Regions from separate parts of the Desulfonispora thiosulfatigenes DSM 11270 genome, predicted to be linked through region 2. Evidence: riboswitches for the same ligand, from Rfam matches in the RefSeq annotation. Region 2 holds a riboswitch; the other holds the start of a gene.
What was found. A riboswitch is a leader RNA that binds a small molecule or an ion and turns the genes downstream of it on or off. The one in region 2 is predicted to bind thiamine pyrophosphate.
Positions count from the first base shown of each region.

Region 1: linked by a shared signal. The riboswitch ahead of B8965_RS01150 (LuxE/PaaK family acyltransferase) and the one ahead of thiS (sulfur carrier protein ThiS) in region 2 are both predicted to bind thiamine pyrophosphate.

Region 1 covers NZ_FWWT01000006.1:28,823-36,275, reverse strand. Annotated here, with positions in the region: gene B8965_RS01160 (dynamin family protein) at 1-579, shown strand, start outside; gene B8965_RS12570 (hypothetical protein) at 597-1,499, shown strand; gene B8965_RS01155 (hypothetical protein) at 1,533-2,216, shown strand; TPP riboswitch at 2,342-2,445, shown strand; gene B8965_RS01150 (LuxE/PaaK family acyltransferase) at 2,493-3,578, shown strand; gene B8965_RS01145 (acyl-CoA reductase) at 3,575-5,026, shown strand; gene B8965_RS01140 (ABC transporter ATP-binding protein) at 5,038-5,778, shown strand; gene B8965_RS01135 (ABC transporter permease) at 5,781-6,536, shown strand; partial or broken gene B8965_RS13055 (ABC transporter substrate-binding protein) at 6,533-7,453, shown strand, end outside.
Region 2 covers NZ_FWWT01000013.1:157,550-165,002, forward strand. Annotated here, with positions in the region: gene B8965_RS04460 (thiamine phosphate synthase) at 1-145, opposite strand, end outside; gene thiH (2-iminoacetate synthase ThiH) at 219-1,346, opposite strand; gene B8965_RS04470 (thiazole synthase) at 1,346-2,125, opposite strand; gene thiF (sulfur carrier protein ThiS adenylyltransferase ThiF) at 2,150-2,956, opposite strand; gene thiS (sulfur carrier protein ThiS) at 2,958-3,152, opposite strand; TPP riboswitch at 3,222-3,330, opposite strand; gene B8965_RS04485 (H-type lectin domain-containing protein) at 3,523-3,870, shown strand; gene B8965_RS04490 (methyl-accepting chemotaxis protein) at 3,945-5,996, opposite strand; gene B8965_RS04495 (insulinase family protein) at 6,101-7,453, opposite strand, start outside.

The DNA.
Region 1 (7,453 bases), on a different contig from region 2:
GAAATTGTAGAAAACATTGATAGTAAATCTGGTCAACAAGGAGCATCTGAAAAAGCTAATTTTACCTTTTTACAAGCCTTTAAACGTGGGTTTAAAACGTTTAAAGGACAGTTTGGAAGTGTAATAGAAACAACAATGGATGAGTTTGGTGATTACGTTGCTAAGGAAGAAAAGTCTTGTTTTGTGGAATGGATTGATCTTTATTATGATTGTTCGCTAACACAGAGGGGTATTACACTCGTTGATACACCAGGAGCAGATTCTATTAATGCTCGTCACACCAGCGTAGCTTTTGATTATATCAAAAATTCAGACGCTATATTATTTGTGACGTATTATAATCATGCGTTTTCAAAACCTGATCGAGAATTCTTGATTCAACTAGGCCGTGTAAAGGATTCATTTCAGTTAGATAAGATGTTTTTCATAATAAATGCTATTGATTTAGCAAATAATGAGGAAGAAAAAGAAGAAGTAATCGAATATGTTCACGAGCATTTAATAAAATATGGTGTTAGAAAACCTAATTTATATTCATTATCAAGCTTACATGCACTAAAAGAAAAAAGGAAAAAGTAGATCCTCCTATTTCGGGGATGCCAGTTTTTGAGGAATCTTTTTATTATTTTATTACACATGATTTAGCAAATATGGCGGCAAGGGCATCTGAAAATGAACTAAGACGAGTATATAGTTTAGTAGAAAAACTAATTGAGAGTACGAATGAAGATGCTGTAGTTAAACAAAAGAAAAGAGAAAATATTAAAGCTGAAAAAATAAATATAACCGAAATTATTACACAGCAAACAGCAAAAAAATTAAAAAATCAAATAGATCAAGAAACAGAAGAGTTAATTTATTACATAAAGCAAAGAGTATTTTTGCGATTTAGTGATTTATTTAAAGAATCATTTAATCCGATGGTCTTACGCGATGATGGTCATAATTTAAAGCAAGTTTTGCGAAATTGTCTTAATGAACTACTCGAGCAAATTGGGTTTGATTTTGCCCAAGAAATGAGAGCAACAACGGTAAGATTGGATCGCTTTGCAGAAAAAATAACAGCAGAATATCAGATAATGCTGGGGGAAAAAATTCGTGATGTCAATCAAGATGTATCTTTTTCTACTTTTGAATTTAAAAATGAAAGAGAAATTGATTTTGAAGTGGCTTTTAAAGATATATCATCTGGATTATTTGCAAAGGCTATGGATTATTTTAAAAATCCCAAAGCATTTTTTGAAAAAGGTGAAAACAAATTAATGAGCGAAGAAATTAGTCGCGTGCTCACAGTTGAGGCAGATGAATATTTACAAAATGAACAAAAAAGGATTCAAACATTATATGAAAGTGTCCTGGAAGATGAATTTGAAAAGCTCATTAAGCAAATAAAAGAGCAGGTAGAAGACTTCTATTTAAGTTTACTGTCAGCTTTAGATGGTGGAGTATCAGCAAAACAGCTAAATGAAATCAAGGAAAGCTTAACAGAATTTATCTAGAAAATTTTTTTAAAGGATAGAGGTTAAACATAGGTGAAGAATATTGAAAATATCTTTAAAATTGATTTATTAAATGAATCTAATTTACAAGAAGTCATGTTTCTCCAAAATGAAATTATAAATAGTTTAAATAATCCTGATATTTATGCCTTTACATCAGAAGGAGAATTTTTAGAAATTTTAACAGGTCAAGGGATTATGGTAGGAACATTTTTTGAGGGAAATTTATGCGGTTATTTTGCTACTATGGTTCCGGGAGACAAAGAAGATAACTTAGGTCTAGATCTTAATTTAGACAAAAAAGAATTAAAAAAGGTAATTCATTATGAGGTAGCAGCTGTCCATCCAGATTTTAGAGGTAATAATTTGCAGAAACAAATGGCTAATAAATTACAAGAAATAGTTATGGAAAGAGACCAGTGGCATTATACCATGGCTACAGTTTCCCCTTTCAATTATCCAAGCTTAAATGTGTTTTTGACTGGACTTAATATGGTAGCTAAAAAAATATCTAAAAAATATGGAAATAAACTAAGATATATATTATATCAAGATTTACAAAATCCCCTTTCTTTAAAGAAAGAAGAGACAATTATTGTTTTAAATACTGACTATGAAAAACAAAAAGAACTATTTAACTCAGGATATTGTGCGTATAATATTAAAAAAGTAGGCAATTTTAATAAAGTTTATTTTGCGAAAGAAGTAGGCCTTTAAGCTGTTCTATAAACGGAAAAATAAAAATAGAATATACTTTGTTTTGGTATTATGGATAAGCCTATGGCAAATTAGGTTGATATTACTTATTAGAAGAAGTATACTTAATTAAAAGAAAAATCAATATATTTTATATCGGGAGCTTGAAAAGGCTGAGAGTATGATGTTTTCGTAGACCGATTGAACCTGTTGGGTAATGCCAGCGTAGGGAATGTGATTAAATTATTACACTTTGCTTACGCAAAGTGTTTATTTTTTTTAGGGGGAAATATATATATGAGTGAACAAGAAGTAATTAATTATGTCAGTAAATTTATTGTTCAAGGACATGCTTCAGATGAGCAATTTAATGAGCTTGCTTTGTATCTATATGCTTATCATTATAAGCATAATCTACCTTATCAAAAATATTGTCGTCTAAAGGGAATTACCCCAAGAACAGTGAAAACATGGAGACAGATTCCTCCGGTGCCAGTTGATGCTTTTAAAGATTTTTCCTTAAGTTGTATCAATCCTGATAAAGCTGAAAGGATTTTTATGACTAGTGGCACAACGCAAGGGATTCGTGGAAAACATTATCATCCTAACTTGTATTTATATGATTTGTCCATGAAATATAATTTTAGAGAACGCTTTATGGGAAAAAATGAAAAAATTCACATGGGAATTCTTTTTCCGACAGAAGAAGAGATGCCAAATTCATCTCTAGCTCATTATCTGGCTTTTGCTCTACAGGAATTTGGAACAGAGCATAGTTCCTATTTTATTGATGATAATGGTTTAAAGATAGAATATCTTATAGAAAAATTAGAACATTTTGAAAAGTCAGGAGAGCCTTGTGCGTTATTAGGTGCAAGCTATAGTTTCGTACATATATTAGATGAATTAGAAAAGATGGGAAAAGTATTTAATCTGCCTAAAGAGAGTAGAATTCTCGATACAGGAGGATTTAAAAATCAATCAAGAGAGATGAATTTGGATAACTTTTATAACCGTCTTTCGAGTTGCTTTGGAGTTGATAGGAAAAATTGTATCAACATGTATGGTATGACGGAGCTGAGTACCCAGTTTTATGATAATGGAAACATGGTAATTCCTTCAATAAAGTCTGGACCTCATTGGATAAAAACTAGGGTCATTAACCCTATAACAGGACAAGATGTACCTAAAGGGGAAAAAGGTTTACTTGTTCATTGTGATTTAGCTAATTTTAACTCGGTGACCACCATTCTTACTGAAGATATAGGGGTAGAAGTAGAAAATGGTTTTCTTCTGTTGGGCAGGTCAGAAGGTGCAGAAGCCAAAGGTTGCTCTATTGCAGTTGAGGAATTTATTCAGGCAAAGAAAGGAGTATCTCTATGATAGAAAAGGCCGGCTATTTACCCCTTAGCTTCCAAGAAAAGCTGGAATGGCAGACTTTGACTTTTAAAAGGGAAAGGGAAATATTGGAAATAGAAATACCTATACTTTCAGAGGAGCAGCTTTCTGCCGTGGCAGAGATGATTAAAAAGAATAGCAGAACTGTACTTAAATCATTTACTGTAAACCAAATTATCAACATTTTAGATCAAACTATAGCAAAGTTTCTCGATAAAAGTTCATATTATAGGCAGAAGGCAGAAAAACTGCTGCCTATTATTACTGGGTATAATGAGGAAATTATTCGTTTAGGTCTTACGTCATATTTAAAAACCTTTCGCAAACCGCAGCTCTATCGATTCTTGACGGAAGATTTTGAAAATCCTATGCTTTTAGATGATTTTCAACCTAGGCCAAAAGGTGGTTTTTCAAAGGCAGTAGGACAAGATCTTGTAGTTCATATCTGGGCGGGAAATGTACCGGCTCTTCCTATATGGAGTCTTATATCTAGTCTTATGGTGAAATCAGGAAATATCGGTAAGGTTTCAAGTAATGAACCTTTATTTGCGGGGTTATTTGTTCAAGCATTGGTAGAAATAGAACCTAGATTAGCTGATTGTGTCGCAATTGTTTGGTGGAAAGGGGGAGACAAAGTTCGTGAGAGTAGGATTTTCAGTAAGGCTGACCTAGTAGTTGGTTATGGGAGTAATCAATCATTAGCTTCACTTAGAGAACAAATTCCTATTACAACTAGGTTTCTCCCATTTGGTCATAAAATTAGTTTTGGGATGGTCTCAAATGCGGCTTTAGATGCACGAAAAGCCGTTCAAGCTGCTCATGATGCGGCAAATGATATTATTCGATATGATCAACAAGGATGCTATTCACCTCATTTTTTCTTTGTTGAAAAGGGTGGAAGCGTTTCTCCGAAGGAATTTGCCAGATATGTTGCTTACGAACTGGCATGTTTTGAGGAAAGGTATCCTAAAAGAGAATTATCCATAGAAGAGATGACAGCTAATGCTGCTTGGCAAAACAGAGAAGAGCTCAGCATTCTTCACGAACCAATGAAAGAAATAATTAGTAATTCATCAAATGACTGGACTGTTGTCTATGAAGAAGATTGTAGTCAACTAATACCTAGTTGTTTAAATAGAGTTATTAAAATTATTGCTGTAGATCAACTTGATGAAATTATTGAATATATTGAACCGTTTCGTTCTCTTTTACAAACAGTAGGTATTGCAGCAACGCCAGAAGAACTTTTCTCCATTTCAGACTTATTAGCTAAAGCAGGGGTTACTCGTATAACCGCGCTTGGAAACATGACTTCTCCTGAATCAGGTTGGCATCATGATGGACGGTTTAATTTAAGTGATTTAGTCAACATAGTAGACATCGAACATAGTGCAGAGGATTATTCTGAGAAATTTGCTCTATACGTTGATTAGGAGGTAAGCCCTTGAGTTTTTTGACACTGAGTAATATTCATTATTGTTACAAAGAGTTTGATTTTGCAATTAAAGATGTTAGCTGGCAAGTTAATGAAGGGGAATTTCACTCTCTATTGGGTAAAAGCGGATGCGGAAAAACTACTTTACTAAAGCTGGCAGCAGGTCTTTTGAAACCTGACGAGGGTAAAATATATCTTAAGAGGGAAGAAGTTTTTAAGCCTTCATCTCAGATTGGTTATGTTTTTCAATCACCGACCCTTTTAGAATGGAAAACCGTTATTGATAATGTACTGTTGCCAATTTCACTTCAAAGAAAGCCAAGCAAGGAAGAATTAAACTATGCAGAGGAGCTGCTCCAGTTAGTAGGTATTATTTCCCATAAGGATAAATATCCCACAGAGTTATCTGGTGGACAGCAAAGTAGAGTAGCCATTGCAAGGGCTCTCATTCAAAAACCTATCATGTTATTTTTAGATGAGCCCTTTGCTGCCCTAGATGCAATTACAAGAGAAGAAATACAGGATGATTTATTAAAGCTTTGTAAAATGGAGAAAACGACTGTACTTTTTATCACTCATGATATTACTGAAGCTGTTTACTTATCTGACCATATAGCAATAATATCAGAAGGTGAGATTATCCGTAGCCTAAGAGTGAATCTTCCAAAAGAACGCAGTTTTCAGATGAGATATGAGCCGTATTTCAATGATTTATGCTTGGATATTCGCAAGTCCCTAGGTGGAGGTTGAAAATGAAAAAGGTTGAATACTATTCTTTTTTACTTTTTGTAATTTTATTAATTAGCTGGGAAATTATAGCCAGACCTATGTCGGATCTTGTTCTTCCGACTCCAACAGTTATACTTTCAGTTTTATGGGATGGTTTAAAAAGTGGCTATTTTATGTCTCATTTTCTACATACAAGTATTGAAGTAATATTAGGATTATTGATTGGTTGTACTACGGGGTTTGTTTTTGGGGTATTAATGGGAGAAATTGATTTTTTAAGAAGGCTTTTATATCCTTATGTTATTGCGAGCCAAGCAGTGCCTAAATTAGCCTTAGCTCCACTATTTATTGTATGGTTTGGTTTTGGAATGACTTCTAAGGTAGTTATCACTGCTTTAATATGTTTCTTTCCGCTTTTAGAAAATACAGTAACTGCAATCCAGTATACTGATTCGAATAAGAAAGATTTGTTTTACATCTTGGGAGCCACACGGCTACAAACTCTTATTCGTTTAAAGATACCTGCTGGATTGCCTGCAATTATGTCAGGGCTTAGGGTGGCAGTTGTATTAGCGGTAGTTGGAGCCGTTATTGGTGAGTTTATAGGGGGAAATGTAGGGCTAGGCGCAATGATTATAGCTTCTCAAAGTATGATGGATACTCCTCTTATGTTTTCCATTCTAATACTACTTACAATTATGGGGATGTTTCTCTATCAAGGAGTAAGCCTCATTGAGCGATTATTATTAAAACCATATTTGAAAGGGAGAAGGAAATGAAAATTATAAAAATTAAATCTTTAATAGCAATTTTATTATTCACGATGATCATTTTTTTGTGTGGCTGTTCAGCAAATGATGGGGAAAATAACTCACAACAAGAATCACAAAAGATTGAAGAGGTAAGGGTTGCAAGTTGGAGTAAATCTATCACTGAACAAATAAATCTTTTAGTTGATGAAGAAAAAGGTTTTTACAAAGATAAAGGAATAAATGTCACCTTAATCCCAGGTGCAGGCGGTGGAGATGCAATCAAAAACATTCTTACCAATCAAGCAGATATTGCTTTTACAGATCCAGGTTCTTTGTATGCGGCCTTGGATAAAGGAGAAAAATTAGTAGCTATATATAATATTTATCCTCAGAATGTTTTTAATGTTATATCTTTAAAAGAAAAAATATTACTAGACCAGAAGATCTAAAAGGAAAAAAGATAGGTGTATATAGTCTCTCAAGTGGAACTAGACAGAATTTACTTATTCTCTTACATCAGGTGGGTCTAACAGAAAAGGATGTAACCATTGTTGAAACCGGGCTTTTAAATTTTGCTCCTCTAATTCAAGGACAAGTAGATGCAACTGCAGCCACAGATACTGGCTTAGAGCTGGGTAGACAAAAAGGGTTAGGAGAAGTAAATGTTATGGAAGTAAAAGAATATTTAAATCTTCCAAGTGACCTTTATGTTATGACAGAAAAAACATATCAAGAAAAAAAAGAAGTTATTAATAGGTTTTTGGAAGGATATCAGAATAGTACACAATGGATGATTGATAACCCTGAGGAAGCAGCTTCTTTAGCAGTAAAATATGCAATTGATGGAAAGGATGAAAATATTAATTTAAAAGTTATTAACTTAAGAAATGTTTCCAGTCTTTCTTCTAATCCAAAGGAAGAGATGCTAGGTGAGCTTAACTTAG
Region 2 (7,453 bases):
TTATGGCCAATTGCAACAAATCAAACGAGTTTAAATCCTTTTCGCGTAAAATAATAGAGCCTACTCCTGCTTTTACAGCTTCCTCTATAATAGGCAAAAACCTTTCGGGTGATACTAATTTTCGATTAGTTATGAAATAAATCATCTTTTCATCCTATTCTTAAATTTACAATTATTTAACCGCTTAAACATACTATTATATACTTTCTTACTCTTCTCTAATAATTAGACAAAGCCTCATCAGCAAGGGGCATCCAGTCTTTAAAGATTGGTTGATAACCTCTAGCTAAAATTGCATCTCTCATTTCCTCAACATTCCTATTATCAGCAATTTCAAACTGAGGGTCTTGATGTTCTTCTGTTGTATGACCTCCAACCTCTGTACTAACCCCCGCAGACATTTTTGTTACCCCAAGGGATAAAATATTATTTCTAAATTCTGCACTTTCTCTAGTTGAAATTGTTATACCTGCTCGTGGAATAAATAATCTATATGCAAACATTATTTGTAATAAACTAGGGTCATCAACATGATAAACTTCATCAAAAACTCCAACATGAGGTCTAATTCTAGGTGGAGAAATACTTATATCTACTTCTGGGTATTTATTTTGCAGATAATCAGCATGAAGTCCCGTTATAAAAGCTTCTTTACGCCATTTATTAAGGCCTAGTAATGCTCCAATATTAACTGTTCTCATTCCTGCCTTACAAGCTCTTTCGGGTGCATCAATTCTAAAGCGATAATTCTTTTTCTCTCCACTTAAGTGCACCTTATCATAAATTTCTTCATTATATACCTCTTGATAAATAGTAAAACCATCAACACCAGCATTTACTACCTTTTTATATTCATCTTGAGTTAACGCATAAATTTCAATTGAAATAGATGTAAAATATTTCTTTAATACTTGAACTGAATCAACGATATACTCAACAGGCGTTATTTCTCTAGATCCCCCTGTTAAGATTAAAATATGTTGTAAACCAGTTTTAGCTATAGCAGCAGCTTCAATCTCTATTTCCTCCATACTTAACCTTTTTCTGAAAATATGGTTTTCTGCATTATATGTACAATATACACAGCGATTAGTACAATAATTAGATAAATACATCGGTGTAAATAATAAAATGCTTTTACCGAAGTGTTGCTGAGTTAGTCTTTGTGCTTTTCTAGCCATTGGCTCTAAGAATTTACTGGCCTGTGGTGATAAAAGAGTTAGTAAATCCCATTGATCTAATCTATCTTTATTTAAAGATCTTAAAACATCATTTTCAGTAACCTTTTCAAAAAATTCCTCAACTTCAAAATCCTTATATTTTTCATAAACATTATAAAAACTCATTAGCAAGCACCTTCATTCAAAAATCCTGTTAGAGGCGAAGATGCACTTGCAAAATGTCTTTCAGGTCCAAATTTTGAAAGATACGCCATGCGACCAGCTTTTACTGCCATGGAAAAGGCTTCTGCCATTTGAATTGGGTCACTACTAGTGGCAATTGCCGTATTTACTAGAACTGCCCCTGCTCCCATTTCCATTGCTTCAGCTGCTTCAGAAGGTTTGCCGATACCAGCATCAACGATAATTGGCACATCTTTAATTTCATCGATCATAATTTGTACTAATTCTTTAGTTCTAATTCCTCTATTAGTTCCAATTGGAGAACCTAGTGGCATCACAGCTGCAGCTCCTGCTTCTACCATTCTTTTAGCTGCCATTAAATCTGGGCTCATATAAGGAAGAACGATAAAGCCTTCTTTTGCTAATATTTCTGTTGCTTTAGTTGTTTCATAATTATCTGGTAATAAATATTTACTATCAGAAATAACCTCTATTTTAATCCAATTACCACACCCAGAAGCTCTTGCAAGTCTTGCTATTCTTACTGCTTCCTCAGCATTTCTAGCTCCTGATGTATTAGGAAGAAAGATACATTGCTTTGGGATAAAGTCTAAAATATTTTCTTCTTTAGAATTAATATCTACTCTTCTTAAAGCCATGGTAATTACTTTACTACCACTTTTTTGAATTGCATCATACATAATTCTATGATTTGGATACTTTCCAGTACCTATTAATAATCTATTATCTAAACTGTGTCCACCTATATTTAATTTATCCATTATTATCACTCCAATTTTCATTTTTTAAACTTCTGTTTCACCTAAAATAATTCTTAAAACTGTATTTGCTTGATGATTTGCTGCTATAGCAACCCTAGGGGCCATTAGCCCGCAACCCATCTGTACTTCTGAAAAATCATCACCAATTAAATAAAAGTTATCTCTAATTTTTTTGGTTTTAATTGTATTATTAGAAAAATATCCTGCCATACCTGAAGCTGCCACAATTATTTTTTCTTTATCTTTTGTTAATACTGTATTTACTAAATTTGCTTTACTTTCTGGATTGTCTAAAGCTTCTACAATAATCTCTACTTCTTTAAAACAATCTATGAGGTTATCTTGATCTAAAAATATGTCTTTTGTCTCTATTTTTACAAAGGGATTTATCTCTTTAATTAATTCTTCTAAAGCTTTTGTTTTCATCATCCCTATATGTCTGGTAAAATATTGTTGTCTATTTAAATTACTTGGTTCGACTCGGTCAAAGTCAACCAAGATTAATTTACCGATACCTAGTCTAGCAAGAGAAATTGCTACATTAGAACCGAGTCCCCCTAGTCCTGCTATTCCTACAATGGATTTTTTTACTTTAGCATGAACTCCTGGGGTGTGCCTGGCTACTAAAAGTGCTTCTAATTCTTCTTTACTAGGTATCTGGCCTTTTTTTATAAATGTTATCCTATCATCTTGATTTAATATCCTATCTTTAGTTATAGGGGCTCCATTTAAAACAATGATATTTGTGTCTTTTTTCACAATGTCCTTTAATTCAAATAAAGATGTGCCCTCTTTTATTTCTTTAGGATTTTCATTAACATATACCTTCATCCTAACCTCCCCCCATGAACGTAACAATTTCTACCTTGTCATCTTGATTAAGCTTTGTTTCAGCATATTTATCTTTAGGTATAATCTCTAAATTTATTTCAATAATTACCTTGTCTTCTTTGATATCTAGTTTGCACAACATTTCACTAACGCTTATTCCTACTTCAAGATAACTTTCTTGTCCATTAATTTTCATTTTATCGCCTCCTTTTTCTTAAATAAAAAAAATGCAAACCCCTAAGGATTTGCATTAATATTAAAAATAAAATTAATCGCTGAACATCCCTACGTTGGTACTAACCAAATCAGGTTCGAAGGGTAAGAGATAACATCTCACTTTCAGCCTATCAGTATAGGTTCCCCTTGTTCCGTAAATATTTAATTACTCATAGTATAATGAATATTTTAATAAATGTAAAGAGTATTTCAAATTATCTTTATATTAATGTCAATTATTAATATCCTTACCTTTATAGCCGCTTTTCTTATTAATACAGTAACCAAAACTAATCACGAGAATATGATAAATTATAACCACGAAAAGTTAATTTGAAAGGAGTAGTTTAATGTATAATAGTCAAAATTATATGTATAATCAAATGCCAATGATGAGTCAACAGCAACCTCAACAGCAATTTAACCCATTTAATCCATTTTTCCCGTTTCCACAAAATAGATCTGTTATAGATGCCGGATCTGCTGTAAAAAATCGTACTGGAGAATTAAATATCAGGTTTAATCGTAGATTTTCAAGCCCTCCAATAGTAATTGTAACTTCCTATTGGAAAGGTCAAGGAAGTCAAGTATCATTTGTAGATACCGTTACAAGAGTAAATCGTAATGGTTTTACCGTGGTTAGCGATAATGCTGCTAGTAATTATTATGTGAATTGGGTAGCTGTTTTACCAGAGTAAGAGTAAGAAAAGGGCCGTCTCGACTTAAATCAAAAAGCCGAGACGCTTTTTTTATTTGTTCAGGTTATATATCTTTATTTCAGTTTAAACTTTTGCACTACTGCATTTAATTCTTCGGCAATTTTTACTTGATGGAGAGCCGAATCTGCAATATTATCAATTGCTGTGGTAGTTTCATTAATACTCATTGCAATTTGCTGGGTACCTGCCGAAGTTCCTTCTGCTGTTGCCGATACAGCTTCCATAGCTATAGATATTTCTTCACTAGATCTCTTGATACTTTCCATGCTAATGCTCATTTCTTCTGACAATGTCCATAACTCTTCTGCATCTTCAGAATATTGTGAGCCAAATTGTAGCATTTTTTCATAATCTTCATTTACTTTAGTATCAATAAACTCTAAAATTCCTTCAGAGTTCTCTGCTAAATTATAAAAAGAACTTTGTACTTGAGTGGTAATAGATTGGATATCCTGAACAGTATGTGCTGATTGTTCAGCCAGTTTACGTACTTCGTCTGCGACTACGGCAAATCCTCTACCCTGATCTCCAGCCCTAGCTGCTTCAATTGCTGCATTTAAAGCTAATAAATTAGTTTGAGCTGCAATATCTGAAATAACCATTGCCATTTTACTAATTTCTTCTACTACCTTTCCTTGTTCTAAGGCTTCTTGAATACTTGCTTGTTTTTCAGCATACATAGCCTTTTCTGTTTTTTGAGCATCTTCAATTTGTACTTTAATTACTTCTGCCCTCTGGGCTATTTTTTTACTTGCTTCACTTACGTCTTTAGACTTTTGACTTACTTTCCTGGTTGAATCAGCTACTTCTTGACTAGATGCTGTTATTTCTTCTGTGCTTGCACTTGACTCCTCCGTACTTGAAGCAATTTCTTGTGTTCCAATATCAATAGTTGTGGCTTTAGCCTTTATTTCATCTAATGTTCCTGAAAGTTCTTGACTATAGACATTTAAGGTCGAAGCACCATTTATTACCTTATCTATTACCTCTCTTAAATTAGAAAGCATAGTATTGCATGACCTACTTAACCTTCCTAATTCATCATTTGAGGTAATTTCTAATTCTTTAATACTCAAGTTTCCTTGGGCTATTTCCTGGGAAAATTTCATTAGCTTTTTAATTGGTTTAATTATTATTGAACAGACTACAAAAAATAATACACCTACTAAAACTAATAGAGCTATCAATCCTTGCGTGATACTTCTATTAACCATTTTTTTAATTGGACCTGTAATCACGCTTTTTGGGGTCATTATTCCTACCGACCATTTTGCAGATTTTACAGGTGAATAAAATACACAATAATCTTCATTTTCAAAATTAATTTCCTTCCAGCCAAATTCACCACTAATCATTTCCCTCGCAACTACCCCTACATCTCCTTCACGCTCAGTAGCATTTGCCTTCATGACTAATTCTTCATCTGGGTGAGCTAAGTAGCAACCTTCTTTATCTAATAAATAGGCATACCCATCACCTGTTTCTAATTTAGCTAAAACATCATTAATGGAATCTAAGCTAATATCAATAACCAATAATCCTAGAAAATTCCCACTATTATCATTTACAGGAGTAGTAATTGATAAAACTAAACCTCCTGTGATTAGATCCGTATATGGCTTAGTATAACAAAGTCCTTTTTCACTTTTTCCTTCCACATACCAGCTTCTTTTATCATTACGAAAATCTTCTGGTTGAATAAACTGGGTGGCATCAAAATAATTTTGACTTTTTTCCGATGCAAAGTAAATCGTTAAAATATTTTCATCTTCATCCGTTATTGTTTTGATATCTTTGTAAAATTCCTGATACTCAGGTCGATTTAAATATGTCGCTAAATCTCTTGACTCTGTAATGGCAGCAAAATTCTTAACAGAATCAGTTTTTGCTACATTATGTAGGACATATCCATACATATTTAAGTAATCATTCATTTCTGATGCAGTTCGTTTAGCCATTTCAATACCTGTGTTTTGTATGCCTTCTGCTCCTACTTTATTAATGGTATAAGCATTTGTGGCAATAATGATCGATAATCCTAGTAAAATTAAAACAATTGTTGGCACTAAAATTTTAATTGCTAGTGAATTTTTTAAACGATTCATAAATTTCCCTCCACACAATATTGCAAATATTTATGTATATATTCTTTATATTTTTAACAATTCCTCTCTTAAAATAATTCTTTTATGCATTTAATAAATTATCCTTATAAATTTATGTTCATTATTTGCCCAAAATATTCTTGATTGTCCTTAATTACCTTTTCATTACCTACAATACAGTGATAATCATCTTCTAAAACCTTTTTAAGTAGAGGTACTAACTCCCGGATTTTTTTCTCGTTTGTATCCAATATTTGTTTTCTATTTTCTTGTACATCTTTATAACTACAATTAACTAAATGATTCATAGCCGAAAGCCTAGACTGTTCATAGGGACTAAGTGGTCTATCTAAATCACTTATTGCGCCAATAATATACTTATTTATCTCATTATCAGTAACTTTAAAACCTTCTATAAATTTAGGTAATTCTTTAAATACCTCTAAGGTTTTGCTTAAATTTGGATCTCGATAGGAAAAGAGAATAAAGTCTCCCGTACTACTAAAACTAGCCCTTGCTCCATATGCTCCCCCCTGCATCCTCACTCGATTCCATAAATACTCTGTATCAATGATATTTTCTAAAACCTTCATGCTACCATGATATTCATAACCTAGATTTTTAAAATTATTCCCTTGTATGACATGTTGTACTTGTACAGGGCTAATGATTCCCTCATTTTTTTTCACCATCTTAAACTTAAACAAGTTAGCTTTTGTTTGTTTATTATTAAGGCTCTTTAAATAATCAGGTAAAGTATCGCTCACACTTTTATATTTATCTTTATCACAAGTAATGCTTATAAGTAATCCTTGCTTGTTAAAAATCAGCTTACTTACTTCTTGTAAATTAGCCCTAATTTCGTTTTCCCTTGTAGATAATCCCTCAGCTGTTTGCGTAATAAAGTGATTAAAGCTAAGTCCTCCAAGCTCATTATACGCTTCGCCTGGGTTAAAATATGATAAACAACGTTTAATAGCTAACCTTTCACCACTTTCAAGGGCTAGATTTTGACTTGTTAATTTTACTTTTTTAATCTCTGTCGCTAAATTTTTAGTTTCCTTAAAATTACTCGTACCTATTTCAGATAAAATCTTAAAAACCTCAGGCAAATTACTTTCTAATACTTTTGCCGAGATGATAAATTTAGGATAAAAGACATTCTTATCCTTATAATCTGTAAAAGCCCGAACTTCACAACCAATTCCTCCTGTATGCATTTTTATCTTCTCTTTTAATTCTTCCTGGCTTAAACCTTTTGTATCTACCTTTCCTAAAAGCTGGGCTAGTAAATAAAGATAGGAAATTTTCTCTTGAGGTACTTTACTAGCATCAAAGTAAAAATCTAAATAAACTAATTCTCCTGTTTCAAAAGGATGATGTAAGACATTGGTTTCTTCTATACTTTTTTTTAACATTTCTGGTTTTTGCGGAGTTCTAATATCTCGTAGAGAGAT